DNA from 4 places in the Alteromonas sp. K632G genome. Region 4 is predicted to be linked to each of the others. Evidence: predicted binding sites of a transcription regulator. Region 4 holds the regulator's gene; each other region holds the start of a gene.
What was found. Region 4 encodes sigma-54, which starts transcription at its own class of promoters, with help from an activator protein. Its sites were predicted from a motif close to GTTGGCACGNNNNTNGNNT; they were not measured.

Region 1 (8,093 bases), on a different contig from region 4:
TACTTTAAGTTTATTGCCCAAGAAGTACGTGAAATTATGGCAGCCCTTGGCGTGACCAAGTTTGACGACCTTGTTGGCCGTACTGAGCTATTAAAAGTGATAGACGGTGTGACTGCGAAGCAAAACCGCCTTGATTTAACGCCATTGTTGGTAAGACCGAAAGCAGGTGAACATACCCGTTTATTCTGTTCACAAACCACCAATGAACCCGTTGATAAAGGTGTGCTAAACGCACAAATGCTTAAAGACGCGCAACAAGCGGTTGTTGACGGCGAGTCTCTTGAATTGAAATACCCTGTTCGCAACACCGACCGTTCGGTAGGTGCTTTGTTATCGGGTGAAATTGCTAAGCACCATGGCAACCACGACTTTGAAGATACGCCTATTAAAGTGAATCTTACCGGTACTGCTGGTCAAAGTTTTGGCGTATGGAATGCTGGCGGCTTGCACATGCATCTTGAAGGTGACGCAAACGATTACGTAGGTAAAGGAATGACTGGCGGTAAGCTTGTTATTCATCCACCAAGAAACATGACTTACAATGCGCATGAAAGTGCCATTATGGGTAATACCTGCTTATACGGTGCAACTGGCGGTAAATTATTTGCTGCAGGCCGTGCCGGTGAGCGTTTTGGTGTACGTAACTCAGGTGCTATTGCGGTAGTTGAAGGTATTGGTGACAACGGTTGTGAATACATGACTGGTGGTATCGTTGCTGTACTTGGCCCTGTAGGCGTGAACTTCGGTGCCGGTATGACAGGTGGTTTTGCGTACCTTATGGACGACAACGACGACCTAGATAACCGTGTAAACCAAGACCTTATTGAGATTATGCCTGTTGACGGTAAAGCGATTTTAGTAGAGCACTTACGTGGTCTTATTAATCAGCATTACGAAGAAACCGGCAGCGACCATTCGTTAGGCTTGCTAACCGATTTCGCGGCAACGCTGAAACGCTTTAAGCTTATTAAGCCGAAGACCAGTGATGTGAAAAACCTATTAGGTCACATCAGTCGTTCAAGCGCAGAATTGCGCATCCAGGCTCAGTAGGAGGAGAAAAGTTTATGGCAAAGAACGTATACCAGTTTGTCGATGTTGAACGTATCGATCCGCCGAAAAAGCCGATCATGGTGCGTAAACACGAGTTCGCTGAAATTTATCAGCCGTTAAGTCAGTCACAAACCGAAGGCCAAGCAGATCGCTGCTTGGACTGCGGTAACCCGTATTGTGAATGGAAGTGCCCGGTACACAACTACATTCCTCAATGGTTAGACCTTGCCAATGAAGGTCGTATTATTGAGGCGGCTGAGTTGTCGCACAAAACCAATAGTTTGCCAGAAGTATGTGGCCGCGTTTGTCCTCAAGACAGACTGTGCGAAGGTGCATGTACCCTAAATGACGACTTCGGCGCGGTAACCATTGGTAGTATTGAAAAATACATTACCGATACCGCGTTTAAAATGGGCTGGCGCCCAGATATGTCTGACGTAGTTTGGACAGATAAGAAAGTCGCTATTGTAGGTGCAGGCCCAGCAGGCCTAGCGTGTGCCGATATTCTTGTGCGTAACGGTGTTAAGCCCGTAGTATTCGACAAGTACGAAGAAATTGGTGGCTTGCTAACCTTCGGTATTCCATCGTTTAAGCTTGAAAAAGATGTAATTAAGCTTCGACGCGAAATCTTTACCGACATGGGTGTTGAGTTTGTACTTAACACTGAAATTGGTAAAGACATTGAAATGCAAAAACTGTTAGATGATTACGACGCCGTGTTCTTAGGCATGGGTACGTATAAATCGATGCAAGGCGGCTTTGAAAATGAACATGTACACGGTGTTCACGATGCTCTGCCCTTCCTTATCTCAAATACAAACCGCGTGATGGGTCTTGAAAAAGACGAAGCCGACTTTGTGGATATGAAAGGTAAGCGCGTAGTGGTACTTGGTGGTGGTGATACCACCATGGACTGTGTACGTACGTCTATTCGTCAAGAAGCCGACCGCGTTATTTGTGCTTATCGTCGTGACGAAGAAAGCATGCCTGGTTCTCGCCGAGAAGTAGTTAACGCAAAAGAAGAAGGGGTTGAATTTATGTTCAACATTCAACCTTTAGACATTGCTGTTGATAGCGAAGGAAATGCTTGCGGTGTTAAATTCGTAAAAACCGAGATGGGTCCACCAGATATTAACGGGCGTCGTCGCCCAGTTGAAATTGAAGGTTCTGAGCACGTAGTTGAAGCTGATGCAATTATTATCGCGTTTGGTTTCCAACCTAGTCCTGCCCCTTGGTTTGCTGAGTTCGGCATTATGCTAGATGAAAAAGGCCGCGTACGCGCTCCTGCTGCTGGTAAGTTTGCTTTCCAAACATCGCACCCTAAAATCTTTGCGGGCGGTGATATGGTACGTGGTAGTGACCTTGTGGTTACCGCTATCGACGAAGGCAGAAAAGCCGCTGACGGTATCATGGATTACATTGGCGTTTAATAACCACGTGTAAAACAGCACGTTAACCGTACCTCGTTGTATGTAATCTATTTAAAAGCTCGCTTAGGCGAGCTTTTTTGTGGCCAGTATATCTAAAGCTGTAAAGAAATCCGCTCAGGGAACCTTCTTCTACAACATACTTTGTAACAACCTTCCGCTAGCTTTCTACAAGCACCCATGTACAATATATTTAACATTGAGTTAAATTTAACGTACACAAAGTAAAATTTAACCACCATTACTAGGGCATGGAGAAAGATAATGATTTCGTTCAGAGAGAAAAGTTTGTGGGTGTCTTTTTTAGTATCTGCGGTGATCGCCTCTATTTATGGAGATAGCGTATATACACTTATGTTTTTGCAACCAAATACTAGCCTAGATGTCACCACCGCCCTCATCATGCGAATTACTATTGCCTTCATTATCTTAGAGGTAGCGTTACATGTTGCGTTAGCCATGAGCCAGCAAGAAGATGCCAATACCCCTGAAGATGAACGAGAGCGTTATCATCGACTTACCGCGAATAATGCGGGTTATTGGGTACTGTCAGTAGGTATTGTGAGCTGCGTGATACAACAAATGATCAACAGTAACATCGATTTTGACGCGCAAAATAGCTACACCAATTATGCTCTTGCGCCTATTGAGCTAAAGTTAGTCCTTATTTTTTGGTTATCGGAGGTAACCCGCTTTGGTACTGAGATTTACTATTGCCGGAAAGAAAGTTAATGGCTGAACATTATTCAATAACTAACAATATAAGAACCTTGCGCTTTCTTGTCGATGAAATGACGCAGCAGGAACTCGCGTCAAAAGTGGGTGTTACACGCCAAACCATTATGGCGATTGAGAAAGGAAAATACTCACCATCTCTTGAAGTGGCGTTCAAAATTGCCTTGGTATTTGATAAGCCATTTAATGAGGTGTTTCAGTATTCGAAAGTGAAGGAGTGATGGGATTGAGAACCCGGTTCTCAAATTATTTTCACCTTATACCCATCACGTTATGAACATACCTTGTGCAACTATTTACCTATTGCTCTTATATAGTTAGCCCATTATTATCGATACAAAGAGTGATTAATGGTTAACAAGAATAATGACAAGTGGTTTACGTAAAAGCATTAATATAGTTTTACTTAGCGGGCTAGCAATGGCGAGCCACGCGTTTGCCGATACGGTGTCCACCGACAGTTCATTAGATGAACCTGTTGTTCGGTCTTGCCCTGCCTCCTTTTTTGACGTCTCGCTAATGGCTAATGCTCGCCAGTGTCAGCAATTCGACGATAGCTTGCCTGCGAGTTTGGTCTATTTTACTAAGCACGCGCCTAAAGAGGTTATCGCCTTCTATCAAAATGCCTATCCGCAATTTGTCAGAAAACCTGCGGTCAACCAACGCACCATGCTTGCAGCAACAGATGATTCGGTTCGTATTGTGGTCTCCCCGGATAATGTGGGCACGCAAGTTGATGTACTCATCATTAGTAAGCCATAACCTTCCATAAATTTTATTTCCGACTAGTTACTCTCCTCGTTCAATGTGGCACTGCCTTTGCAATTTCAGTAAAGAACCACAGTGGTGTCAAAAAAAGCGTCATTTAAATGACGCGCATTACACGTTGATATGCGAGGAATATGATGGAACTGGCAATTATTTTAATGATGTTACTTATCGTGGTGGCATTAGGCGCCATAAAATTATCAGATGGTGGCGTAGCGTTTCCTTTTCGCCGAAAGCCACAGCTTTTCACTCCTGTAGAACACTCTTTTTTAAACCTTATTGAACAAGCAATGGGGCGAGAGTTTCGTATCATTTGCCGTGTACGCTTAAGCGACATAGTGTCAGTAAGGCAATCGGCCAACAAGAAAACGGCCAGCCAAGCTATTTCTAGAGCCTCTTCGCGCCAACTTGATTTTATCTTGGTCGACAAACAGGACATGAGCCCCATATTAGCTATCGACCTTGTGCATAACCAAGGGAAAGAGGGTTACAAAACTCAGCGTGATTGGTTTGTTTCTGGCGCATTAGATGCTGCCGGTGTTCCTCATGCGCGAATTAAGGTTAAGTCGGGTTATACTGTAGACGATATTCGTGAATGCCTTGAAAATAAGCTTATTCCTTATAGAAGAATTCAACAAAAAATGTCGCAGCTTCCTACGCACAACCCTGAGCCAACTAAGCGCCCGACTCGCCCAGTTAGGTCGAGCCGCGCGGCAGCTGCATAAAAAAGCCGGTTTCCCCCTAGCCTTTGTTGCACTCCATTATTGCTGTAATAGCAGGTGACAAAGGCTTTTTCCTGTCAGTTTTCCTCATTTCCTTATACAATTCATTACCATATCTGTAGCAAGTTTTGCTTCCCCCAACATTTGAACAAATCGGTATGTACATGAAAGAGACTGACATGAAAGAGACTGGCATAAAAAAAATTGGCATTCTAGGCGCAATGGATGAAGAAGTTGCGTTACTTAAAGCTTCACTTTCAAACCTTAAAGAAACCACATGGAAGCACTTAACCTTTTATGAAGGCACCCTTAATAACGTTGAGGTTGTGTTAGTAAAGTGTGGTATTGGAAAAGTTGCGGCGGCCCTTGCCACTACGGTACTTATCGAGCAATACGCACCAGATGTGGTAGTAAATACAGGTTCAGCAGGCGGGTTTGATAAGAACTTAAACATTGGCGACGTAGTGATTGCCACCCATGTTATCCACCACGATGTGGACTTAACCCATTTCGGCTACAAGCTTGGCCAATGTGCTGGCATGCCTGCAGACTACCGTTGTGACAATACGCTCATTGAAGCCGCAAAAACGGCGACGGGCGAGTTAGAAAACATCCAATCTACCAGCGGTCTTATCTGTACTGGCGATTCGTTTATCGGCACCGACGAAGCGGTAGAGGCGCTGCGTGAAAGTTTCCCAGATATGAAAGCAGTTGAAATGGAAGGTGCAGCTATAGCCCAAACCTGTCACATGCTCGACGTACCGTTTTTGGTAATTCGCTCGCTATCTGACATTGCGGGTAAGACATCAACTGTCAGTTTTAAAGAATATTTAGATACGGCGGCAAAACATTCAGCGCAACTTGTTATGGCTATGATCAAAGCGCTGGCGTAGCGGTAAATGGAAGCATTGCTGACCCAATCAGCATATCAGTCGGTGCTGGTATTATGGTTGGCAGTTGTTCTAGATGCCCTTTGGCGGTGGCCGCTTAGCAGCCACCCGCTTACCCTCATGCGTTATTTGGTTAGGCAGATGGGGTTTAAAGTTCTTCCCTCTTTAAATTACTCTCGTTCGCAGCATTATATCTCTGGTTCATTAGCGGCTATCGTATTATTAGCCCCCTTAATCGTTTGCCTTGCCATACTCATATACATGGCTCAATACCCTGCTTTTTTCGAAGCCGTGATCATGGTTGCCTTGCTCGACTTTGCCTATCAGCGCCATCAGTTCAGTAAGATATTAAAAACAGTAGGAAAAAATAAAAAAGTACTCACCAGAGAAACCGTAGACACCATAGTTGCCCGTGAATGCACCCAATTAACCGATGTAGGTATTGCGAAAGCAGCCATTGAATCGCTATGGCTTAAGTTTTTATATCTTTATTGCGGCGTTATTTTTTACTTTATGTTGGCAGGCCCGATTGGTGCGCTAACCTACCGTTTGTTATTACTCACCTCGTGGCAATGGCACTACCGAAACCCTAAAATGGTGCATTTTGCTAAACCTGTGCGAAAGCTTGTTTCGTTATTAGTGGTTCCCCCTGCGTTACTCGGTTGTGTTGCTGTGCTTCTTTTCACTCACCCCGTAAAAGGCATTCGAGCAGTAAGACGAAGTAAAGCACGAGATAAAACCTCCTTGTTACTTGCGCTGTTTGGTGGAATACAAAATATTCAATTAGGCGGCCCTGCAATTTATCATGGACGAAAATACCGCTACCCTCGCGTAGGCGGTGCCGAGCAAGTAAAGTATTCAGACATGATACGCAGTAAGCGCACTATAGTGGGTGCCATGGCTGTGGTCACCGCCATTGCGAGTGTTTGTTTGCTATTGATCGCAGTACAGACACAAACCCTGAGCGAGGTCTTCTAACGTGAAGAGTCTATTTCACAAATTGCGCAAACACGCTGCATTTATAATAAGTGTTTTACTACTTAAGATATTGAGTAAAGGTAGTACTGTAGAGCGTTCGCTAATAATCGTTACATTACTCACACTAGTACCTCTTTCCACTTCAGCTGAAGCGCAAAGTGGTGAGAAAATTAGTGAGGAAACTCAGCATGAATATGTTCAGGCTGTAGAAGCCAGAAAATCAGCCCCGCGGATTATCACGCTTGCACCTCATTTAACCGAGTGGGTTTATAGCCTTGGTTTAGAAGCACACTTAATTGGCGTTAGCGACTACAGTAACTTTCCTAAAGAAGCACAGCTTTTACCTAAAGTGGCCGACTATCAAGGAGCCGATTTATCCCAGATAATGGCGCTGCAACCTACCCTGATATTAGCGTGGGAAGGAGGCAACAAGCCGCAAGATTTACACCGTTTAGAAAGCTTAGGTTATAAGGTGTTTCGAGCCAAAATCACTGAAGTTGAGGACATCGCCAGTGAGTTGATGCGGTTAGCTAAAGTAACTAACACAGAAGAAAAAGCCAATGCGCTCACCAGTGAGTTTTTACATCATTTAGCAGCAATAAGAGCCGAGTACGCCACGCCTTCAAATAACAAGGTGTTTTATTACTCTTGGACATCGCCGCTAATGACCATAGGTGACAATGCGTGGCCGAACAAGCTACTTAACGTATGTGGTGCGCAAACCCTATTTGCCGACAGCCCAGTCGATTACCCGCAAGTTTCGGTACAAGAAGTATTATCTAGGCAGCCTTTTGCTTTGGTGGCCGCAAGCAATCAGCCAACGTCCGATCTTGAGCAATTTTGGCGTCCTCACCGTCGTTTTTTGTCAGCCCCCTTAATTGTGGTCAATCCAGACATTACCAGCAGGTTCTCACTGCGGTTAATTAATGAACTAAAAACACTGTGTAAGGGTATTAACTAGTACTGCCACAAGGTATAATATCGCCTTGTTATGTTTAAAGGTTATTCATGCGAATCGTTTTAGTCTTGTTTGTCGTCGTTGCTGCTGTCACGCTATTTGTGTCAATGCAATGCACAGCGAAAGCAACCTCTCAAGTGTCGGTTGCGGCTTCCCCGTACCTTATTGAGCGGGTGAAAAACAATGACTGGATGCTTATCGACGTGCGTTCTCCAAGCGACTTTGCTGATGGGCACATTCCAGGTGCCATCAACATGCCTCATGAAAATATTAACGATTATCTTACCGAGCTAGAAGGCCATAAAGACAAGCCTATTATTATTTATTGTCAATCTGGTACTCAGGCTAAACTTGCTATGAAGTTTCTAAAAGACTTAGACTTTTCAGAAGTTATGCATTTAGAAGGCGATATGCTGGGCTGGAATGCCTCCCAAATGCCAATCGACAGAATGTAGCTTTCCGTAGTTATAGCCTTAGCAGATAAAGCCTTTGAAAATATAGCGTCTGTAAATCTAGCTCTCTGCCACTGAATTCGCCACTAACTGCACGCTACGACCTAAACTCT
Region 2 (8,093 bases), on a different contig from region 4:
AGTGACTGTGATGGTGAAAGAAAACCCGTTAATTGTCTGTATTAGTGCGCGGGTGGGCAGCATTTCTGATAACAAACTGGGGGGCTGGTATGGATACCGAGCTTCAAAAGCCGCGCTTAATATGTTGGTAAAAACAGCCGCGGTAGAATACACACGGCGGCTTAAAGAACCACTTTTAGTGTGTTATCACCCAGGTACTGTCGATACTGGTTTATCAGCGCCGTTTCAGAAAAACGTAAAAGCAAAAAAACTGTTCACACCGGAATTTACCGCTAATCAACTGCTTACTCACTTGTCGACACTAAGCGCTTATCGCAATTCAAACTATGACGAAAGCTGTCACTTCATTGACTGGGACGGTAAAGTGGTAACTTGGTGATACGCCAATTGCCGCTTTCTGTAAGCCCAATATCAAGACTTTTTATTACACTGCTGTTACCATGCATTTTAGGGAATGGTGCAGTGTTTTGACTCGCTTAAAAAAGGCGAGCAATACGACGTAGTCGACGCCATTAGCACGATGAAATAATCATAAGTTATCGCCATCCCAGAAAACATAAAAATAAACTCAACAAGAGGAAGGGATATGAGCGGGGCCAGAGAACAGTTCGGATCGCGCATAGGTTTTATTCTAGCAGCGGCAGGGTCGGCAGTAGGTATTGGTAACCTAGTGGGCTTTCCTGTTGGCGCGGCAAAAAATGGCGGTGGTGCATTCTTATTAATGTATGCCATTTTTGTATTCGCTATTTGCTTACCTGTGATGTTAGCGGAAATGTCAGTGGGGCGTCATGCCAAAAAGGATCCACTTGGCGCGTACAGCGCAATCAGTGGCAATTCAGCAAAGTGGAAAATCGCCGGTTGGTTAGCCATTGCTACGCCATTTATGATTGCCGTGTTCTACATGGTGATTACGGTGTGGATTTTCGGTTATCTTTTTGAAACCGTTAGCGGTAATTTAGACACCTTAGCTAACCCAGATACCTTTGGGTTATTTATTAATTCGTCGTCTATTTTCGCTTATATGGCCGTGGTTGTTGGTGTGGTTTATCTCATTCTGCAAGGCGGTGTTAAAGAGGGGATTGAAAAAGCAGCTAAGCTGCTGATGCCAGCCCTTTTTGTTATGCTAATTGGCTTAGTGGTGTTCGTACTCACCCGCGAGAATGCTATGGCAGGGGTGAAGTTTTATATCATTCCTGACTTCTCAAAGCTGACAGCAAGTGTGGTGAATGGTGCGCTCGCACAAGCGTTTTTCTCCCTCTCGCTAGGTATGGGGATTTTGATTACCTACGGCAGTTATATCGACAAGAGAGCGGATGTACCTACGTCGGCAAAACTAGTGGCAATAACAGATACCGCAGTGGCCTTCACGGCAGGCTTAATGATTCTGCCTGCGATATTCTCATTCAACCCTGATATTAATCCTGATGAACTTAGTGAGTCATCGGTGAGTATGATTTTCACCTATCTACCTAATATATTTTTAGCGCTGCAAAGCTCTATTGGGTATGTGGGGGCGTCTATCGTGGCAAGCCTGTTCTTCTTATTAGTGTTCTTTGCTGCCATCACGTCTTTAGTGTCTATTTTTGAAGTGCCAGTAGCGGCGCTAATGGACGAGAAAGGGGTAAGCAGAAAGTGGGCATTAGCATCACTTGGTAGCGTGATGCTTGTGCTAGCGGTACTGTGTACTTTGTCATTTGGTAAAGTTGATGCACTTACGCAGTTCGCCAGCTATGCAGGTGTAGATAAGTCGCTGTTCGACGTTATTATTGACGTATTTTACGAGACCATTTTGCCATTAAACGGCTTCTTGATTTGTATCTTCGTTATCTATCGTTGGAAAAGTGCAAACTTCAATGCATCCCTTGAAGAGGGGAGTTCGGGCTATCGTGGTGGATGGTTTGAAAAGTATGTCGATGTATCGCTTAAAACGTTTATCCCTGCCATCTTGTTAGTTATTTTCATCAATACCGTGGCGGTTAAATACTTCGGCTTCAGCCTGTTTGGCTAGTGGTTGTTCTCAGCTAGTCGTTGTTCTCGATTGGTAGTTGCACTAGGCAAGTTGAAGTAAAACGTATATTAATAATAAGGCGCTCAAATATGAGCGCCTTATCTGTTTATTATCCTATGCGTGTAACGTCATCGTGTTACAACATTCTATCTCACTAAATCATGTCATCAGGGTTGGCATAGTCGGGAAGTATTCCCAGTAAAGCCCAACTCGCTTTTGCATCAATCACCTTGCCCGTGGGGGCTAAATCTGAGTCACTAAATGTGGGAGCAGCAATCCCTTTTTTCTGTGCCGCCTGGGTATAGTAATCGCCTCTTTTGGGATGCTGCAAACTACACAGATGATATAAATCTGTGCTATCGGTTTTGCTAGAGTTGTTCTTACTACTATCTGCGAAAATCAGTGTCTTTAACGCGGCAACAACATCATTAACATGCACTAAGTTAATTCGTTTATTGCCCGCATTCAGGCTTCTGCCACTTAACGAATTTACCGGATGACGATCTGGGCCGGTTAACCCAGCAAGGCGAACTATCTTAACGTCTACCTTGTCATTCGTTTTTAAATCTAACAAGTGCTGCTCTATGGCTACATGCGCTTTTGCCGATGCGGTTTCAGGTTGAGTGCTGGCGTGTTCATTTAACACATCAGTTCTATTATCGCCGTATACCGAGGTGGTACTAATGAAAATAATACGGGCTACTCTAGCCGCCACTGCATTATCAATAAGGGTAAGCATGTTATCGGTGAAATCATCTAACTGGGTATTACGACGGCCAGGTGGAATGTTTAGTACCAGTGTTGCATCGCTAAGTTCATCACATAGCGTGATAGTGTCGTCACCCAAATTAAAAACCAAGCCTTTAATGTGCTTGTCGCTTATCTTCAACGCTTTTTCTTTGCTTCGTGTGGTGGCAATAATAGTATGGGTAGCTGACATGGCTTTGCCCAAGTAGCGACCAAGCCAACCGTAACCGCAGATAACTAGCTTATTATTCATAACGTCTTCTTAGATGATGATGGGGCGTGAGAGTAAAAGTATCAAAAATACGCGGTAAGGCGCAAAACGGATTGGTCTATGGGGTAAATGCGAGCACACAAATGCTGGTTGTTAGGTACACCTTATCTGGGAATAAGATGCAAAGCGCGATGTGCTAATTGATAAGGGAGAAAATCGATTAGAATGGCATTAGTCAAAAACAAAAAACGCTAGCGGGAAAGCTAGCGTTGTAAGGTTATTAAACGTAAATTAAATGTGGTTTGAATGCAGTTTGGGAAGTCATTACACCAATAGAACCACAATTACATTTTCATTTCGCCACTGCGCATATCGATTAAGTCTAAGCCACCTAACCCAGGAATGCTGGCTTGCATTTTGTTTTCGGCATAATTAGCTTCTTGCAACACTTCACACAGGGCATCGCCTTTTTCTTCAAGTGCTGCGGCCTGTGATTCAACACGGTGTTCAATAGTCTCACCAAAGCGTTCCATTTTTTCCTCGAAGGCTTCCATATCGCCGCCGTTCCATAGCATTTGGGTGCCCACAGCAATCAAAATACGGCCCATTGATTCAGTTATGAGCGACTCGAATTGCGCTTCAAATTCGTCTTCCCAGCTTTCGTCGAAAAAGCCTGGCTCGTCAAACTTAGCTGTATCCACTTTGATATTGCCATTGTCATCATAAAAAGACGTTGCCAACTTTTCGTTAAGCGATGTAAACATCGTATCAAAGTCTTCAGTAAGTTCATTGTCGCCGCCAAGCAGTTCACCAAATACTTCAGAAACGGCAACACTCGCAATCTCTAACCCTTCACTTGCGATATTAAGGGTCATGGGGATAGCAGTATCGATACGGTCGTAATAGGTATTGACCCATTGTTGCTGTTCGTTGTTCAACGACACACTCTCACCGTTAATCACTAAATGGTAGGTGTCATCTATCGACATGGTAGAACCATTTTGCATGTCGACAGTAATTAGGCCTTGGTAATATTGAAGATGGCCATCCAATTCGATATCGCAGCTAGTCTCAAAAGCAAACGCTGGCACGCTAAGTAAAGATGAAGTTACTAAGGCAAGTGGAAATAATTGTTTAATTTTCATTTTCTGAAATCCTATTAACCATGATGCTGTCGCGAAGACCGTTTAGCGCAATGCGCTCACGCTGTTTTTATAACCTGCTATTACAAGCTCAGTTGTAACCTAGGTGTTGTAACCTAAGTGTTGCAACCTCAGTGCCATTTCAATAATTCTTTTAATTTCAGTGTCTTATGATTATTCAGATAGGCGGTGGCACTAACTATTCACCATAATTTAGCAATTAGCTTAACTATTTGGCATTTTTGACTAAGATCAAAGTGGTAAGAAAAAGAGCACATTACTCGTATTTAATGCTTTTTGAGGCATGTTCATCTAGATTGATTTCATGCATAATAACGTCAGAAAAATTAAAGGGTTTAGAGAATGACTGATTGGATTAACGCAATTGTATTTGGTGTTGCGCTAATTGCCTTCACTCTGGGGCTTAGCAGCATCGTAATGGGTTTCATGACAGCTGAAACTGGCGCAAAAGGCATGCAGGAAAAAATCGAGTATGGTTTCTTCGGTGTGTCTGGGTTAGTGGTTTGCTTGCTAATGGGTTATGCGTTGGCTTAAGTAATGATTTTCATAAAAAAACCGGCTTAGGCCGGTTTTTTTATGTCTAGCATCTATAATTTGTCGTCACAGCAAGCGCTAGTCTTGTTCGCTTTGGCTTATTTCCATGGCACTGGATAAATACCCCAAGTGGCCATCACGCTGGTATGCAACTAGGTCAAACAAAGATAGCATGGCCATTACATGGTCAAAAATATCCGCTTGAACCTTTTCATATTTCACCCAATCTTTTTCAATGCTAAAACAATATAGCTCTAGCGGCAGGCCAATTTCGTTAGGGGGCAGTTGGCGCACCATCAAGGTCATTTCTTGGTTCACACTTGGGTGTTTGCGCAGATAGGATTCTAGATAAGCTCTGAAGGTACCGATGTTGGTTAGCTTGCGGCTATTTAATAAATCAGACTCATCTATAGAATAGTCTCTGTGGTAAGCGCGCAGTTCATTAGTTTTCTTCTCGATATACTCGCTGATATAACGAATTTTAGAGAAGCGCTCTAACATCTCGTTGTCACATAATTTAATAGAATGAACATCGATATACACAGAGCGCTTTATCCTGCGTCCACCAGATTCTTGCATGCCTCGCCAGTTTTTAACCGCTTCGGTGGTCAAATTGTAGGTAGGCAGCGTTGAAATGGTTTTATCCCAGTTCTGCACTTTTACGTTGGTTAAACCTATTTCTTTAATTTCACCATCTACTTCGTATTTCTGCATGGTGATCCAATCACCAGTGTTAAACATGCGGTTAGCAGCAATTTGAATACCTGCCACAAAACCTAATATGGTATCGCGAAAAATGAGTAACAGAACTGCGGCAATAGCGGTTAAGCCAGACACCAAGAGTAAGGGGCTTTTATCAACAATTAACGAGATGCTGAACAAAATGGTAAGAATGGCAAAACCGAGTTTGGTGACTTGAATAAAGCCAGTAATAGGTGCACGTTTAGACAGCGCAGAGGCGTTGTAAACATCTTCCACCGTACTCAAAATGGCGTAAATACCCAAAAGCCCACTGTAGAGCATGTACAACAACGCACTTTTTATTAATAAGCCATACAGCACTGAAGCTTCTTCAATAAGTACAGGAGTGGCAAGAAATATAAAAAGGGCTGGGAATAAGTGCATCAGGCGGCGGAAGAAGCCATGCTCTTGCAATGCGTTATCCCAAATGTTGGTGGTTTTTGATACCCATCTTGCTATTTCAGGGCGAACAATCAATCTTGCAAAGACGTAAATAACAATCGCTATCGTCAATATGGTGCCTAACGCTAGCGCATTATATAGCGGGTCGTGCATGGTCAGTGATGGAAAAAAATCCTTCACTAGATGCATGAAGTTATCACGTACAGTTGAGCTTACTTCCACAATTACGACTCCAAAAGACGTTTGATACGGCTATCTTTATTTTTCCACATGGCATTTAGCCAATCTTGAAAAGTGGTGCGAAACTCAGGTTCACTCAACGTAGAGTGTTGCTGAAGCGCGGGCACAGGCATCACATTAACATCGATTATGATTTTGGTCATAGTACCACTTAGCATGGCCATCATTGGATGGCGCTTATTGTCTGGATACAACAATGAAATATCGAGCACATTAGTAAATAATTCACCCATTGCAGCCAATGTAAAAGATACGCCCCCCGCTTTAGGTGGAAGTAAGGTTTTATAAGGGCTTCGTTTCTGATGGTGTTTTTGTGTGGTAAAGCGGGTGCCTTCAACAAAATTAATAACAGTGGTGGGCACCGTACGAAATTTTTCACATGATGCTCGTGTTGTCTCTAGATCTTTACCCTTTTTCTCAGGGTACTTTTCTAAGTAGGCCTTGGTGTATCTGTGCATAAACGGCATATCTAAGGCCCAAGCTCCTAGCCCTACAAATGGAAGCCAAATTAACTCTTTTTTAAGAAAGAATTTTGGAGCCGGTATGCGATGAGTGGCAAATTCAATTAGTAACACAATATCAAGGTAACTAAGATGATTGGCGATAATTAAATACCATCTATCTTTCGACAATTCGCCATGAACCGAACACTCAATGTTTACGTTATTGAAGAGGCGAATAAGCAATACGCTAACGCGGCCAAAACTAAACAAGCAAGCGTGCATGACGCTATTCCACGCCTCGGTAACTTTACCTGAAGGGAGTATTAGTTTAACCACGCCGAACAAGATGATCAGCCCTCCCCACAGCGCAAGGTTAGCTATTTGAAGCGCAGTGTGAACAACGAAAGTTACAGGGGAAAACAAGGTACGGATCATAGTGGCTTCTGAGTTGCGTTAATCGATTCTAATTGGTCGTTTTTATCTTGCCAGCGGCTATTTAACCAACGCTGAAATTGGCTTCTTACCTGCGGGTCGTCAAAGTAATTATCATTAAAGTAGCCATTTTCGGTAATATCCGTGATGGGGGTTACTTTAATACTCACGCGAATATCACGTACTTTGCCGCTGACGAAATCCCAAAATGAGGGAACGCCGCTAGGGTAATCAATCGTTACGTCAATGAGCTTGTGTAACTGAGACCCCATGGCAGAAAGAACAAACGCTACGCCGCCCGCTTTAGGCTTAAGCAGGTGGCTAAATGGTGAGTTCTGTCGGTCATGTTTTTCTTGGGTAAAGCGGGTGCCTTCCACAAAATTCATGATACTTACCGGCTTGGTTTGAAACTTTTCGCATGCTTTGCGGGTAGTTTCCATGTCTTTACCTTTTAAATGCGGGTGCTTGGCCAAGAAAGATTTTGAGTATCGACGCATAAAAGGAAAATCAAGGGCCCACCAGGTTAGGCCTAAGATAGGGACGTAAATCAGTTCTTTTTTAAGAAAGAACTTTAAAAATGGGATTTTACGGTTGAATACGCGTTGTAAAACTAAGATATCGACCCAAGATTGATGGTTGGCAATGACTAAGTACCAGTCATTGCGGGTAAGTTGATCAAGGCCGGTAACATCCCACTTTGTTCTACTACTCACTCGCTGATTAAGATTGTTAATCGTAATCCATGCGGTTGCGCACGCGTCCAAGATATACGATATAAATCGTCTCCAAGGCGCAAGCGGTATAAGTTTGAAAAAAGACAAAATAATGATGGGCGTTGCCCATAAAACCGTATTTAAAAAATAAAAAATCACTGAAATGGTGCCAATCAGGTGATGCATTAGGCCTCTTATCATCGTACTTACCTCAAAAATTAGGCACTTAGTGTAAACGAACTTGATTTAAAATCCGATAGACCCTTTACTGTTTGCTACAGCAAAGTGGTTATTTTTCTAAATTTATTAGTGTACAGGAGTCATTATGGAGCTTATTAGTGAAAATCGTGCGTTTGGCGGTAGGCATTTACGCTACAGTCACGATGCAAAGAGCACCAATTGCAGTATGACATTTGCAATCTACCTACCACCGTTTGCCTCCGCTGAGAAACCAGTACC
Region 3 (8,093 bases), on a different contig from region 4:
GCAAAGGGTTAAAACAATCTTTAATGGATGACGGGTTTAATAATGTTATTAATAAACCTATTGAACGAGCTGCCCTTACTGAAGTGCTAGACCAGTATTTAGTGCGCTCTCAAGGACCAGCCGTGTCGAAAATAGAAACCGTTAAAACGGTAACTCAATGTACTCAACCTCAACCGACGGCTAAAAAAATATTAGTGATAGAAGACGACGAGGACGCAGCTGAGTTATTACAATTATTTTTGGTACACCAAGGCCACGATGTTATTACGGCCAATACGGGCGCAGATGCTATCGACCGTATGAACGAAGTGGTATTTGATCATGTATTAATGGATTTAACCCTTCCCGACTACCATGGATATGACTTAGCTGCCGAGTTAAATCAAATTCAACCCAAGGCCAAGCTGGTTATTGTCAGTGGCAATGAGCCAGATAGAGATACCATGAAACATTTAGGAGTTAGCCAGTCGCTCTTAAAGCCTGTGAGTAAAGAAGATTTAATCAGTGTGGTGTCATAAAAACAACATCGCACTAATAAGTTAGCTGCGACGAGTAGCTAACTTTTCCCTCCGCAAGCCTTTTTAACTTCTAACCGATTACGAAATTATTACACGGCCTACCTTGCAACTCTTACCTTAAATTAAATGCTAGCGTATCCGCCAAAACAAAACTAAAAATAAAACCTAAACAAATCAACAGCTTAAATACTTTTCAATGTTGGTATGAGCGTTGCAACTCTCTATGTGCAATCTAGCAAACTTAAGGAGAGTACTATGGCAACAAAAACTACTACGCCAAAAACAGCGAAAGTGAATAGCGTAACCGAGCCTAGTCACCCAGTCACGGATCAGTTAAAAGAAACACTTCATTCGTCAGTTGATAAACTGGCTGATAGTGCGGCCGTAGCTGAGGACAACATTCGTAACACGGCAAGTCGCTCTGCGGACAATATGTCTGAACGAAAACGTTTAGCTGAGCAAAAATGGCAGTCGTCTGGTGTACGAAAATATGCTATTGAGAACCCATTAGCCACTGCTGGTATGGCATTCGCAGCAGGTATGTTAGTGACTTCATTATTTCGCAAGAAATAAAGCATGAAACCTTTACCAGATTTTCGTAGTGCCACATACACGCTGAGCAGCGAAAATCCGTTTCGCCTGACTTCTCCGAGAAGTCAGGCGACATTTCGCATTCCTCAGCAAAGTACAACCGGCGAGACATCCGAGTCGTCTAACAACATTCCCCCAGACATTACATTTGAAGAGGCGCTGGCTTCTTTTAAAGCGCTTTACGCACAGAAAAAATATCAAGGCTTTGCATTAATCGACCTGATTAACGCTGAACTTCAGCTCATTACCAAGTCGATTTTTGTCAGTATTTTTGGCGCACTTACCGCATTTGCATTAGGTGGTTTTTGCTGGATTTTACTCAATTCATGCATTGGATTAGCCATGCACCATGCTGGCATGCCTGCACTACTTATTATGGTTATATTGTTACTGGTTAATAGCGTATTAAGTGTCGTTGCATTTATGCATGCACAGAGTGCATTCCGTTTTATTAACCTAAAACGACTTACCACATTAATGCAGTCTTTAACCAAGTAGTAGCAAACTCATTACGGCATTGCCGTCGGACAGCGTAAAACTAAGGAGCACTTATCATGAATATTTTTCTGAAAAAGAACTTAGAGGATATCAGGCAGTGTCAGCATAATTATTTAGCCCAAAAACATCATGCTGAAGAATCATTTGAGGAGGCTAAGCGAGATTGTCGTCTGCTCATGGGCAAACCTGAAGTATTATTAGGTATTGTTGCTGCTGGGGCTTACAAAGGTATAAATACTGACGCTCCAAAGAGCAAAAGAAATCAAGCTATTATGACTTTTGTGCGCACCACCGCACTTTCGTTCCTAAAATAATAGTCACTACAATTAATACTAGGAATTACCATGCGCTTACCAACAAAAATGAAAATAGCGGCTTTAGCATGCAGTATATTTGTTACCGCTTGCACCACTACACCTGTTGCCTCGCCCACACCCTACAAATCTGCGGTCACTAAAGAAGGCTATGGGTATTCTAGCGTTCAACTAACCGACAATGAATACCGAGTATTATTTAAAGCTACAGATCGCACTTCAGCAGATATTATTCAGCAATTCGCATTGCGCCGAGCCGCTGAACTCGCTAACAAACATAACTATGAATGGTTGGCTGTTATCAAAACCGACGTGGATAAAAAACCCGTTATGGCCAGAGCAGTCACCCACAATACCGATGAGCCCCAACCATTTGCCACCAATCAGCAATGCACTATGTCAGGATGTACCGAGGTGGCACAGCCTGCCCCGGGTCAAGGGCAGAACACGGTGACGCAGACACAGATTAACGACGTGTACTTCTCTATTCTGGTAAGAATGAGCAATACCCAAGGTAGTATGGGAAAGAACGCTTTATCTGTTACAGAAATTCTCGCTGACCAAGTAGATAAGGTTAAGTAAGCGCGCTTCAAACAGAAATATTTTTTGATGAAATGACCGCCACATGGCGGTCGTTTTGTTTTAAGCCCTCTAAGCTATATTTGAATTTGTTCAATTTTGCTCAGAATCTAAATGCAATGTGTTGGCTCGCTCTACCCAATCAAGATCTTTGGTTTGTTCATCCAGGGTTCCCTTGGCATCTTCTAAGAATACTTTGCAAAAATACTCTACCGACTGAAACCTTTCTCGGTACTGCTTCAATTGCACTTCCATTTCGTACATGGCGTTTGAAAATTCTGAATTGGATTTCGACAACTCGTAGTCACATTTAAGATACGCACATAGCACATCAGCGGCTTTAGCAAGCCGTACATGAATATCGTCTTTATCTTGTTCTATTAAAGGTTGATAGCGCTTCTGTAGCGGCTCAGGCAAGGTTTGTATCAGCATAGCCTCAAACCTGCGCTCGAGCTTTTTTATGGCCGCAGTAGTTTCAGGGTCGTGGTACTTTACAGGACTTGGAATATCACTCATACCCGCAATCTCGCTGCCTTCATGGAAAATAGCCATGGCAGCGACTCGATCGGGATCAACCGCTTCGTTGAACACATCCGCCGCTATCGCACCTAACATGTGAGCGACCATAGAGGCTTCGTAGATGTGTGTAGACAACATCTCCTCTTGAAACTGTGCCATTAAAGGCCATCGCTTCACATTTCTTGCCCGTTGCATCAAACCTATAAATGCGGAGTGAGTTTTCGCCATTTTGCGCCCTATAAAATTACGATTGTTAGAAATTGATAGTAGCATTTGCAAATCGGGAATGCTGCCTTGCTTGGTATGCCTCCCGCCATGTAAAAAGTGCAAATGCTCTGTAAACCTTGTTTAGCCGACGAATACATTATCGGTCAAAAGCAGTGGAATTTAATATCAAATACATATAAATCAGACACTTAACATTCAGGCACGGAGTTCGCATTAATATCTATGTCAGTAACGGAGCAAAAAGAGGATTTAGCTATGTTAGGTTGGGCAATTACTTTTTTCATTATCGCCATTATTGCAGCAGTTTTTGGTTTTGGCGGCATCGCAGGTGCAGCAACAGGTATCGCACAATTTTTATTCTTTGTGTTTATCGCTTTACTAGTCATTTCACTAGTCGCGAATGCCTTACGCGGTCGGTCACCACGAGCATAGATTTAACACACATTTAGATATTTTTAGATACTTTTAGGATACAGGAGAATGGACATGATCTCACAGAAATCATTATTGAAACTTTTAGCAGCTGGTACATTTGCACTAACACTTGCCGCATGCGGTGATAACAACGCAGAAGATGCAGGCGAAGAGCTAGACGAAATTGTAACAGATGCAGGCAACGCAGTAGAAGATGCTTGTGAAGATGTTAAAGAAGGCGCAGACGCCGAAGATAAAGACTGTTAATACTCGCTTTATCACGAAAAAAGCTGATGGACCTTGTCCATCAGCTTTTTTATACTTCTTTTTATACTTCTTCGCCGCCAAGCTCTCGCGCTAAATCGTCTAATTCTGATAGCGTTCTATCAAATTCATCCACCGCATAACGGTAAGATACCAACACGTGACGATCACTACGTCCAAACTTTACGACCAGTGAATCAACATCCATGTGTTTAACCGTGTTGATAAAACGATATGCTGTCATCTCACTGGCAAAACCAAATTCAACTTGGCTTTTCATCTTAAGCAACTACCTCTGGATTGTTATCCAATACATTTACTATCCGTTCAAGTAAATGCGTTTCTTGGTCATTAACTTTCCCATGCGCAATCCAATCTTCTAGCAACTGCGCAGGAGATAGGCTCTCGCCCTTCTCTAGTTTCGCTGTCATCATGGTTAGCTGGACATTGGTTCGCATGCTGCTATCGCTCTCAGGGCTAGGTAAATCAGTAGCGGCTTCTAACGCCACGGTTAACCAATGTCGACTTTGTTGAACAGGTGTAGGTTTAGACAGTGCAGACTTCCATCGCTTTTTAAGCATGTCGGCGTCATCATCATTGATGTTAGTAATGTCTCCTGCTCGCAGGCTCTCACTTAACACCGAAATAACCGATTGGGCACGCTGCTGTACCTTGCGAACCTGGCGCTGCTGAGCACGTGTTTGCTGCTGCTTTTGAATACCGGTTATTTTCTTATCGAGTTTTGCACGCATTGCACCAGGCAACTCTTTGGCACGCGATTCGATATCCTGTATTGAAGTAGCAATCGTCGATTCATCAGATTCCGAGTCAATAGCATTCAATTGAGTAAAAAGGGTATTAAAGGTTTCATCAAATGCTGATGACTGTGCCTTACGTTGATCTTTTAAGCGTCCGAATAATGCATCGTTTGCTAAGCGAAACTCACGCCACAATCGGCTTTCATCACGCTTACCGGCATGGCCTATGGCTTTCCAACTGTGTTGCAGCTGCTGCGCTGTTTCAGTGGCGCTAGCAATATCTTTCTCTGCTAACAGCGCTGAGGCTTGAGCAACGAGTTGCTGCTTCGCTTTTTTATTCATCGCATGCCACTGATTCACTTTAGTTTGCAGCGGGCTGATGGTTTTATTCCAACGTTGCTTTAACGACTCGTATTCACGCTTTTCAACCTGACCACACTCATGCCACTGCTTAACGGTTCTATCGAACAGTTTAGCCAGCACCGCTTCGTCCTGTGACAAATCGATGGCAGCAACTTGTTCAATTAATGACTGACGAGCTTTAAGCGCTTTCTCACGTTCAGCATCTAATGCCGCGTAATGCTCGCGACAAGGCTGAAACGCAAGTTCTAACGCGGCGTCGAAAGCATTTTGAAGCGCGTCATCGTCGCTGCCAGCGCCTAACGAAAGCCACTGCTGACGAAGATAACGAATGGCTTCACCACGCTGTTTTATATCTTCGACGGGAGTTGAAGCTAATGTCTGCGCTTCCTCTACCAGTGCTGGTTTTCTAGGTGCTGCAATATAATCTTGCCAGCCTTCGAGATGAGCAATATCTTCGGCAGTTTTCTCAAAACGCTTAGCCAATTGTTTCTTAACACTCTCAGGCATAGATTCAAAGCTTGCAGATAACTTTTCAAACTTAGTAATAGCCCCGCGGTACTTACCTTGGGCGATTAAGTTATCTATCACACTGATTTGCTTTCTGCACTGACGAAGCGCCTGGTCTACTTCTGCTTTTTTAGCTTGTTTTTTCTGACTGAAAACACGGGAAGCTGCATGCCAGCGCTTATTAAGGGCGCTTGGTACTGAAATAAGTTCATTGCGTAAGTCGTGATACTTTTCACTTAACGCTTTAAATTCGGCTTCGATTGATTCTGGGGCTTTATGGCTAACGTCATCATTTTGATCGGTGCCATTTTGAACAGCGTCTCCTTCAACAGATTTACTTTCAGTTGCATCAGTGTTTACAGCTTTGGCCGCTTCAACAGTTTGTTCTGTGAGCACTTTCTCTTTATCGTCTTGCCCACTTGTTACTGGTTCAGAAGGCGTAATTGCGGTGTGTTGTTGCTTAGCTTCTTCTGCAAGGGATTCTTCCGCAAGAGCTTCTACTTGAGACAAACAAATCAGAAGCTTTTGACCGTACTGCTGTTGCATCGAAAAAGCTTCTAAACTGTTGTTTAACGAAGCTATTCCAGTACGTACTTCGTCAAGCAGTTTAGCGCTGCCACCTAATGAAGCCATGTGATCTGCGCTTACTTCTAATGCGCGTACCGACTCATTGACTACCGCTACATCAGCAAGGGTCGCCTCACACAAACGCTCACCATAGAGCCAATTAACTTGTATAGTGGCATGCGATAAATGCTGCTTACAAAGGGCTTCAATTTCGGCTTTTTCTTTTGCCGCTTTTTGCGCTTCCCACTCAGGTCTAATACGCGATAGGTGACGTGATACCTTTTCGCTAATACGTGCGAATTTAGCGTCCACCGCCGTCTTATCTTCTGAACTCAATATCGATGAATCTGTCATTAAGTCATTATATTCACCTAACAATTCAGCTTGACGCTTGTCAATATCTTCAACGTCTGATTTATCAACCAGCGCTTGATATTTAGACAAACACAAAGTCACGCGTCGCATTAATTCAATAGGCTTTTCGGCTTGCGCTTTCAGTACTTGAAGCTTTGTAGCTATAGCGGCGTGAATAGCATTATCTCTGCATTTCTTTTCCAGCTTTTGCAGCACACTACTATCTTCAATAGTGGCCAAAATAGACTGTTGCATCGCGTTATCTGCATGATGAAGAAAAATGGTTTGGGTAAAAGCTGGCTTATCGACTTTGTGAAGCAACGTCATGACAAGATTATTGTCTGCCAATAAACTTGGGTCGTTGACCAATACAGTCTGAATCAATTCACCATTGGCACTTTCACGCAAAAATGATGCTTTTTCATTCGCGTTTATGGTTACATCACCCTGTCCCATCAAGGCTGCCTCAACGGTGCGTTCAGCAATTTTTTTCACCTTCGCATGGTGGGCGCTTTGTGACATTTTAAGCCACAATACAAACGTGTTTAGTTTGTTAAGGGCTGCAAGGCTGACATCAGCATTGGCATCGTTAAATGCTAGTTCATGTAAAATCGTTTTGTCTGTGGGCTTTTCCGGCGACAGGTTTTGAATAGCTTCCAGTCGTTTTTCGGGATTCTGACTGGTGTGAGAAGGAGCAAAGAACCGACTAAATATCATCCTGTTTAAACCGCGCTATAGTGTTGTTATCATCTTCTTGCTTGGAAAGTGCACGTTTAAAATCTGATTTACTTTTATGCACTATTTCGCCGCTTTCATTAACCGTCATATGTTCCGACGATTTCTCTATTTTTGCTTGATACAGCATGACTGCCTGCATACAGCTGGCCTTCTGCTCTTCACTTAAAGGCGTACCATCAAGCCATTTACCGGTTTCCACGGATTGACGCAGGCGTTCATACACCTCAGGCGTCATACTATTTAGTAATACTTCTATATTCATGAACGAAAACGTTTAATAAGTACAATTCTTACGCGGTTGACAAGATACCACACGAAGCCTGCAATACTGGCTACAATAGCGAGATTATGTTGCAAGTCGCCGGGCCTTGTTCCGCCCCAATACATAAAACCGAATCCCGCCACAAATATGATCATGGCAATAAGCGATTGATTTTGAATGCTCTGTAACTTTTTGAATTTTTGTAGATTTTTCTTACGTTCAATATCTTCTGAGGAAGCATCGCCTATCTTGAAATCACAATGTGGGCATATTTTTGCTTTGTCAGACGTTTTCTTATTGCACGATGGGCAGTCAACGAGTGCCATAATTTGCTCCTGTAGGAATGATGCGGAAATAACCAGGTAGCATTGGTTTTAGAGGTGAGTATTTTACGTATTGAAATGCGTATTGCAAAGCCTATTCAAAGGCAGATGAGCATTAATATAATTTAATTGAAATTGTGGTGTGAAAGCCAAACTTAAAAGGCTACCACGTTGGCCTGCACACCACGTTCACGCTAGCGATTATTTTTTGTGTCTAGACCAATAATCGTCAACGGTTTCTTTCATTTCTTTACAGAGCAGCACAATACCAAATAGGTTAGGTAAAGTCATTACTA
Region 4 (8,093 bases):
CGCGGCATCTATTAACGGTAATATGAATACGGCCGTAGGTAACGCATTAGGCTCAAATATTACTAATATTGCCCTTGTGCTTGGTATTACTGCACTAGTCAAACCGCTTCTTGTTGCGTCCTCTACGTTAAAGCGTGAACTCCCTGCTCTGCTTGTTATTACCGTCATCGCTGTTGCTTTTCTTTTCGATGGAGAACTGACTCACCTTGAAGGCATCATCCTTATTAGCCTCTTCGTGATTGTTTTGGGTCTAATGGGCTGGCTATCTATGAAAGTAGATAAAGAAGACCCATTAGTAAGTGAGACGACAGATGAAATTCCTAACGATGTACCCACCTCTTCCGCTGTTTTCTGGATTGTCGTTGGTCTAATACTGTTACCGTTAAGTGCACACTTCTTAGTGGGTTCAGCGGTAGAAATAGCCCAATACCTAGGTATGTCAGATTTAGTTATCGGCTTGACCATTATTGCGTTGGGCACAAGTTTGCCCGAACTGGCTGCCAGTATTGCTGGTGTGCTTAAAGGGGAAGATGACCTAGCGTTAGGCAATATTATTGGTTCTAATATTTTTAACTTGCTAGCTGTACTAGGCATGCCTGGCCTAATAGCGCCTGGCACATTAGACCCTGATGTGTATAACCGCGATATGTTCGTTGTGCTCGGGCTAACCCTATTGCTATTTTTGTTTAGTTTCACCTTAATGGGCAATCGACGAATAAGCCGAAGAAATGGCGGCTTATTGATTGCTTGCTTTATTGGTTATCAATTTTGGCTTTTTGCGTAATGTCACAAGAAAATAGCTTCATCACTTCAGCCAAGCGCGTTATAGAGATTGAAGCGCAGGCAATTTCAGCGCTTTCATCGCGTATGAACGATGATTTTGTTACCGCATGTAATTTATTACAAAACTGTGTGGGTAAAGTTGTCGTGTGCGGAATGGGTAAATCAGGGCATATTGGCCACAAGATTGCTGCAACACTTGCCAGTACCGGAACGCCGTCGTTTTTCATGCACCCAGGCGAAGCCAACCATGGCGACTTAGGCATGCTAAGCAAAGGTGATGTGCTACTCGCTATTTCTAATTCTGGTGAAACCGCAGAGCTAGTTAATTTACTGCCCATTGTGAAGCGATTAAATGTACCTGTTATAGCAATGACCAACAGCGTAACTAGTTCGTTAGGACAGCACGCAGACGTGGTATTGAATATTAGTGTAGAAAAGGAAGCGTGTTCTTTAGGGTTAGCACCTACCTCTAGCACCACCGCTACCTTGGTAATGGGTGACGCCCTTGCCGTAGCCCTACTAGATCGCAAAGGTTTTACCTCTGACGACTTTGCGCTTTCCCACCCGGGTGGCAGCTTAGGCAGAAAATTACTGCTGAAAGTGAGTGACATCATGCTCACAGGTAGCGAATTACCCTTGGTAGACGAAAACGCCCTGGTTGCAGAAGCACTATTGGAGATATCCAAAAAGGGGCTGGGTATGACCGGGGTTATCGATAGCGATGGTGTTTTAGTCGGAATTTTCACCGATGGTGATTTACGTCGTATTTTAGATGCCCGCATAGACTTGCATACCGCCACGGTTACGCAGGTGATGACCAAAGGCGGTAAAACAACCATGCCTGAACAACTCGCCGTAGAAGCGCTAAATGTAATGGAAACTCATAAGATAAGTGCGCTTATGGTAACGGATGATGCCCGCAAGCCTGTGGGCGCATTCAATATGCACATGCTACTTAAAGCGGGAGTTTTATAATGAACGACACCCAAACAGCCGTAAATACACTTTATACCGCTATGCCAACGGCGTTGTATTCCTCGTTAAAACAAGTTCGATTATTAGTTTGTGATGTAGACGGTGTGTTTTCAGATGGCCGTATTTACCTTGGTAATGCTGGCGAAGAGTTAAAAGCATTTCATACCCGTGATGGCTATGGTGTTAAAGCGCTTGTGAATTCAGGTGTGGCAGTGGCGGTTATTACGGGCAGGCGTTCTGCCATTGTCGAAAATAGAATGAAAGCACTGAATGTCGCACACATTGTGCAGGGTGAAGAAAATAAATCTGACGCCCTTGCTGAACTGATGGCTCGCTTATCACTTAAGCCCGAGCATGTGGCGGTAGTAGGTGACGATATGCCTGATACGGGCATGTATCCTCACGCTAATGTAAAAATTGCGGTAAAAGACGCCCACCCTGCGGTTGCACAGCAAGCGAATTGGATCACCACGTTGCCCAGCGGCTTCGGGGCCGTTCGCGAAATATGTGACACCTTGCTTCAAGCAAACGACAAGCTACACGGAATTCAAGGTGCTAGCGTATGAAGGTATTAGGTTTTGATCGATTAGGCTTAAGTATTTCGGTGTTATTTATATTGGCATCCGCCCTGTATATCCCTATTTGGATGGACGAAGACCCTGCTCAGCAATCTGATCAAGGGCCGGACGCATTAAAGCCTGCATATAAAGCCAAAAACCTAACGACCACCTTATACAATCAAGAAGGACAGCTAAATCACAAAGTATTTGCAGCGTCGATGGAACATTACGACCAATTGGGCTTTGTTTTATTCCAAAAGCCCAGATATACATTGTATACCGACGATGCACAGTCACCGTGGGAAGTTACCGCGACAGAAGGCACTTTGTATAATAACGAATTGATACAGCTAGAAAATAATGTCGTTATTGAAAACCAAAGTGTCGATGACTTTGTAAGAACAATACGCACAGCGTTTATAGAGATAAACCTGTACACTAAGCAAATGACATCTGATCAGCCCGTGGAAATACGTGGCTTACAATATGTGATTAACAGCAATGGGTTTAACGCTAATTTGCGTACCCAGGAATACGAGTTAATAGACCATGTACAAACCATTTATTCGCCTAGCCACTAAAGCATTAGCGACTAGCCTCGCTGTTAGCCTATTTGCTACTGCGGCTATAGCGGCTGAAAGCGACTTTAATAAACCGATTAAAGTTGACTCGAAATCGCAATTTGTTGACGGTAAAAACAAAACCTCATTGTTTAAAGATGATGTACGGATTACTCAAGGTTCTTTGGTGATAAATGCCGATGAAGTTGAAGTGATTGCCAGCGAAGGTGATGGACGAGAGATATTCGTGGCTCGCGGCAAACCAGCCAGCTATTCGCAAAAACTTGAAGACGGTGCTCCTGTCACAGCGAAGGCCAACGAAATTCGCTATGAAGTAGTAAATCGAACTATTTCTTTACAAGGAAATGCTGAGCTACAGCAAGACACCAGTAAAGTACAAGGTGATAAGATTACCTTCGACATGGTCACTGAACAATTACTTGCAACAGGCGGCGAAGACGGCGAAGGTGGCAGAGTCACTACCGTATTTACCCCTGAGGCAATACGTAAAGCGTCATCGAATAACGAAGACGATAAGGCGGACGACAATTAATCATGGCAACGTTGAGCGCACAGAGCCTTGCAAAGGCGTATAAAGCACGTCAAGTGGTTCGCGATGTAAGCTTATCAGTATCGACGGGGCAAATCGTTGGATTACTCGGCCCGAATGGTGCCGGTAAAACGACTACCTTCTACATGATTGTTGGCTTAGTTCCTCTAGATAAGGGCAAAATCAGTATTGATGACAGCGAATTAACCCACGAGCCCATGCACGAACGTGCTCGCCGCGGTATTGGGTATTTGCCGCAAGAAGCCTCTATTTTTAGAAAATTGACGGTGTTTGAGAACATCATGGCTATCTTGCAAACCCGTAAAGGGTTAAGTTCATCAGAACAAGAACAAGAAGCCGATGCGCTACTTGATGAATTTAATATCAACCATATACGTAATAGTACGGGTATGAGTTTATCCGGTGGTGAACGCCGCCGAGTAGAAATCGCACGAGCATTAGCAGCCGATCCGCAATTTATTTTGCTTGATGAGCCATTTGCTGGTGTTGATCCTATATCGGTTAATGATATAAAGAAGATCATTCAACATCTTCGTGACAGAGGAATTGGAATCCTCATCACCGATCACAACGTAAGAGAAACACTGGATGTGTGTGAGAAAGCGTATATTGTGAGCCAAGGCGAACTCATCGCGCAAGGGACGGCAGAACAAGTTTTAAGTAATCAGAAAGTAAGGGATGTATACCTAGGAGAACAATTCAGGCTATAGTTACTGTAACCGAATTGTCATTTTCAGTTTTAAGCACGGGTATATTCACAACAAGAGTTTAAAAATAAGACGTAGATGAAACCATCTTTACAGCTAAAGTTCAGTCAACAACTTACCATGACACCGCAGTTGCAGCAGGCAATCAAGCTGCTGCAGTTGTCTACGCTCGACCTGCAACAAGAGATTCAGGAAGCACTTGACTCAAACCCTCTTTTAGAAGTTGAAGAAGGCGGTGATGACCACCCTGTTGAGAAAAACAACATGGACGGCGACGACCCTTCTGTAGAAGCTGCTCCTACTGCTTCTAGCGATTCATTAGAAGCTGGTGACGCGCTTGAAAAGAACGATCTTCCCGACGAGTTGCCAATCGACAGCACATGGGATGAGTATTACTCGGCCTCTTCTGCCCCCGCTCCTGGCCCATCGAATAATGATGACGACCAATTGTTTCAGGGTGAAACCACCGACAATATTCAAGACCATTTGCTTTGGCAGATGCGCTTAACCCCGTTTTCAGATACAGACCGCGCCATTGCTACCGCCATTATCGACTCAATTGATGAATCTGGTTACCTTAACGTACCCATTGAACAGATTTTAGAATCGGTAAACTCTGACGATGTTGAAGAGTTGGTAGAAATGGACGAAGTTGAATGTGTACTAAAACGTATTCAAATGTTCGACCCTATTGGTTCAGGTTCACGTACACCGCAAGAATGTTTGCTCGTGCAGCTTCGCCAGTTCTCAGACGATACGCCATGGCTTACCGAAGCCAGACAGCTTATTAATGAGTACTCAGACCTGCTGAGCAGCAAAGATTACCGTACGTTAATGCGCAAGAGTCGTTTGAAAGAAGATCAACTTCGCGAAGCCATGCGCTTATTGCAAACGTTGAATCCTCGTCCTGGCAGTGCATTAATTACTAAAGAACCCGAATACGTTATTCCTGATGTTTCGGTAAACAAAAAGAATGGCCGTTGGGTAGTAGAACTTAATCCCGACAGCTTGCCAAAATTAAGCGTAAATCAACAATACGCTGCCATGAGCCGACGCTCTAAAAACAGCAGCGATTCGCAATTTATTCGCTCGCATATGCAAGAAGCCAAGTGGTTTATAAAAAGCCTTGAGTCAAGAAACGACACCTTGATGAAAGTAGCAAACTGTATTGTGCAGCAACAAATGGGCTTTTTCGAGCACGGCCCAGAAATGATGAAACCAATGGTGCTAAATGATGTCGCAGAAATGGTAGATATGCATGAATCCACCATTTCACGAGTCACCACGCAAAAGTATATGCATACCCCTCGTGGCATTTTCGAGTTGAAATATTTCTTCTCTAGCCATGTAGCAACGGAATCTGGTGGTGAGTGTTCATCTACCGCTATTCGCGCACTAATTAAAAAGCTTGTGGCAGCGGAAACGCCCAGCAAGCCATTAAGCGATAGCAAGATTGCTCAATTGTTGGCCGAACAAGGCATTAAAGTAGCCCGGCGAACAATAGCAAAATACCGGGAATCGTTATCGATTCCGCCGTCAAACCAACGCAAAAGCCTTATTTAAAGGCCTTGATAATTTAAGGAAGACGAAATATGCAAATCAACCTTACCGGTCATCATGTCGAAATTACTGATTCTTTGCGTAGCTATGTCGATACTAAGTTCAGCAAACTAGAGCGTCACTTTGATCACATATCTAATGTGCATGTCATCCTGAACGTCGAAAAACTCAATCAAAAAGCCGAAGCCACCATGCACCTTAGCGGCGCAGAAGTGTTTGCTTCATCTCATAATACAGACATGTATGCGGCGATAGACAGCATGATCGACAAACTCGACAGGCAAGTTATCAAGCATAAGGAAAAGCTGAAAAAGCACTAAATATTAGTATGGAAATTCAAGCCATAGTAAGTTTGGACCGCACCGAGTGTGCGGTTCAATGTAACAGTAAAAAACGTATTCTAGAGATTATTAGCGACATTGCTGCTAAAAATAATCCCGACATCGATCAGGCTAGTGTATTAAATAGTCTACTAACCCGTGAACGAATGGGGAGTACGGGTATTGGCAATGGTATTGCTCTGCCCCACGGTCGATTACCGGGCTTAGAACACGTTATCGCCATTATTGTAACCAGCAACCCTGCCATCGATTTTGATGCGCTTGACGATCAGCCCGTAGATATATTCTTTGCCCTATTAGTGCCAGAAGAGAAAACAGAAGGTCACTTACAAACACTCGCTACCGTGGCGGGTAAGCTAAGTGATAAAGAAACGGTGAAAGCCATTAGGCGGGCCTCCACCAGTGATGACATCATTACGGCTTTAAGCTAAAAAAGCACTGCACCATATTTTAAAAGGGAGAAATGCAGGTGAAACTGATTATTATCAGTGGTCGATCCGGTTCAGGAAAATCAGTTGCGCTACGTGCCCTTGAAGATTTAGGTTACTATTGCGTAGATAATATTCCGGTTAACCTTCTCCCTACTCTGACCCATACCGTGGTTGATGAATATGACCAAGTTGCGGTAAGTATCGATGTAAGAAACCTACCCAAAAATCCAGCGGACTTGGTAGAGATCTTAGATTACCTACCCTCATCGTGGTCTATGACCATTGTGTACATCGACGCGAGTGACGATGTACTGGTGAAGCGTTTCAGCGAAACCCGCCGATTACATCCGCTAGCTAAGCTCAACAAATCTTTATCTGAATCGATAAAAGCCGAATCAGACTTACTTGCGCCTATTGTTGAGCGCGCCGATTTGTATATTGATACGGATAAACTCACTATTCATCAACTCGCAGAGCTTATTCGCGAGCGAATTCTAGGCAAGAAAAGCTCTCGCCTAGTATTGGTGTTTGAATCGTTTGGCTTTAAGCACGGTATCCCCAAAGACGCCGACTATGTATTTGACGCCCGCTTTCTCCCCAACCCGCATTGGGAACCCGATTTAAAACACTTAACTGGCTTAGATGCCCCCGTAGAAGTATTTTTAGGTTCCCAGCCTGTTGTAACCAAATTTATTTGGCAAATTCAGAACCTAATCACTACATGGCTGCCACACTTAGAACGCAATAACCGTAGTTATGTCACCATTGCGATTGGTTGTACCGGCGGTCAGCACCGCTCAGTATTTATTGCTCAATCGTTAGCGAAAACCTTTGGCGAAATGCATCCCGATGTACAAATTCGCCACCGCGAGTTAAATCAGTAATGACAATCGAAAAAACACTTACCATAGTCAATAAATTGGGCTTACACGCCCGCGCTGCCACACAGTTGGTTCAATTAGCCAATCAATTTGACGCAAAAATCGTGTTGGTGAAAGGCGATAAGAAAGCCGATGCTAACAGTGTGCTGGGCTTAATGATGCTGGAAAGCCACCAAGGTGAACAGGTAAACGTTGTGGTTGAAGGTAATGATGCCGAAGCGGCATTAAACGCCATTGAAACGTTAATTGAAGGCCGTTTCAACGAAGACGAATAATGCAGCTTCCAATACGACTGAGAAATTCTGCTAAAAGCCGTCTATAATTTCACCATACGGCTCGTAATTGTCTGTACCTACTGCGCTTTTGTCATGACAGCGTCATGGCAAGTGCGATATCCTACCATTATTGAAATTCCATTTTTTAGGCGAAAGCAGTGGCAGAAGCGCTGGTCTCAAAATACGTACAAAGCCAACTAAGGGCACTAAATGGCGCGTTGAATAATGGCCAATTTGTTTCTGTACGTAAGCTTCTGCTTGAATTACCCCCATCTGATGTTGCACACATTCTAGAATCTAGCCCCAGTCGTACTCGTGACGAGTTGTGGGAGCTTATCGATGGTGATTTCCATGGTGATATTTTAGAAGAACTCTCTGACGACGTACGTAACGGTATCATCACCAAAATGCTGCCTGCTAACGTGGTAGACGCGTTAGAAGAGATGGAT

Region 1: the regulator sigma-54 is predicted to act here: its motif matches at 4,019-4,037, upstream of J5X92_RS12835 (DUF2726 domain-containing protein).
Region 2: the regulator sigma-54 is predicted to act here: its motif matches at 4,232-4,250, upstream of J5X92_RS17265 (DUF2884 family protein).
Region 3: the regulator sigma-54 is predicted to act here: its motif matches at 3,443-3,461, upstream of J5X92_RS12070 (DUF1328 family protein).

What each region holds. Positions count from the first base shown of each region.
Region 1 is NZ_JAGGDM010000012.1:67,969-76,061, forward strand. It holds gene gltB (glutamate synthase large subunit) at 1-1,050, shown strand, start outside; gene J5X92_RS12815 (FAD-dependent oxidoreductase) at 1,065-2,480, shown strand; gene J5X92_RS12820 (hypothetical protein) at 2,742-3,209, shown strand; gene J5X92_RS12825 (helix-turn-helix transcriptional regulator) at 3,209-3,433, shown strand; gene J5X92_RS12830 (hypothetical protein) at 3,579-3,974, shown strand; gene J5X92_RS12835 (DUF2726 domain-containing protein) at 4,118-4,705, shown strand; gene J5X92_RS12840 (5'-methylthioadenosine/adenosylhomocysteine nucleosidase) at 4,897-5,595, shown strand; gene J5X92_RS12845 (cobalamin biosynthesis protein) at 5,602-6,570, shown strand; gene J5X92_RS12850 (helical backbone metal receptor) at 6,572-7,531, shown strand; gene J5X92_RS12855 (rhodanese-like domain-containing protein) at 7,579-7,983, shown strand.
Region 2 is NZ_JAGGDM010000019.1:101,508-109,600, forward strand. It holds gene J5X92_RS17250 (SDR family NAD(P)-dependent oxidoreductase) at 1-379, shown strand, start outside; gene J5X92_RS17255 (sodium-dependent transporter) at 587-2,008, shown strand; gene J5X92_RS17260 (NAD-dependent epimerase/dehydratase family protein) at 2,163-3,008, opposite strand; gene J5X92_RS17265 (DUF2884 family protein) at 3,311-4,111, opposite strand; gene J5X92_RS17270 (hypothetical protein) at 4,472-4,663, shown strand; gene J5X92_RS17275 (mechanosensitive ion channel domain-containing protein) at 4,742-6,028, opposite strand; gene J5X92_RS17280 (acyltransferase) at 6,031-6,924, opposite strand; gene J5X92_RS17285 (acyltransferase) at 6,921-7,835, opposite strand; gene fghA (S-formylglutathione hydrolase) at 7,960-8,093, shown strand, end outside.
Region 3 is NZ_JAGGDM010000011.1:52,215-60,307, forward strand. It holds gene J5X92_RS12040 (response regulator) at 1-518, shown strand, start outside; gene J5X92_RS12045 (DUF883 domain-containing protein) at 774-1,091, shown strand; gene J5X92_RS12050 (hypothetical protein) at 1,095-1,607, shown strand; gene J5X92_RS12055 (hypothetical protein) at 1,664-1,921, shown strand; gene J5X92_RS12060 (hypothetical protein) at 1,952-2,503, shown strand; gene yfbR (5'-deoxynucleotidase) at 2,594-3,247, opposite strand; gene J5X92_RS12070 (DUF1328 family protein) at 3,503-3,679, shown strand; gene J5X92_RS12075 (hypothetical protein) at 3,734-3,928, shown strand; gene J5X92_RS12080 (hypothetical protein) at 3,990-4,205, opposite strand; gene J5X92_RS12085 (DUF349 domain-containing protein) at 4,207-7,191, opposite strand; gene J5X92_RS12090 (DUF1315 family protein) at 7,181-7,474, opposite strand; gene J5X92_RS12095 (zinc ribbon domain-containing protein) at 7,471-7,800, opposite strand; gene J5X92_RS12100 (AGCS family amino acid carrier protein) at 7,999-8,093, opposite strand, start outside.
Region 4 is NZ_JAGGDM010000021.1:3,032-11,124, reverse strand. It holds gene J5X92_RS17865 (calcium/sodium antiporter) at 1-784, shown strand, start outside; gene J5X92_RS17860 (KpsF/GutQ family sugar-phosphate isomerase) at 784-1,758, shown strand; gene kdsC (3-deoxy-manno-octulosonate-8-phosphatase KdsC) at 1,758-2,324, shown strand; gene lptC (LPS export ABC transporter periplasmic protein LptC) at 2,321-2,899, shown strand; gene lptA (lipopolysaccharide transport periplasmic protein LptA) at 2,868-3,431, shown strand; gene lptB (LPS export ABC transporter ATP-binding protein) at 3,434-4,159, shown strand; gene J5X92_RS17835 (RNA polymerase factor sigma-54) at 4,235-5,719, shown strand; gene hpf (ribosome hibernation promoting factor) at 5,749-6,036, shown strand; gene ptsN (PTS IIA-like nitrogen regulatory protein PtsN) at 6,045-6,488, shown strand; gene rapZ (RNase adapter RapZ) at 6,527-7,372, shown strand; gene J5X92_RS17815 (HPr family phosphocarrier protein) at 7,372-7,644, shown strand; gene mgtE (magnesium transporter) at 7,803-8,093, shown strand, end outside.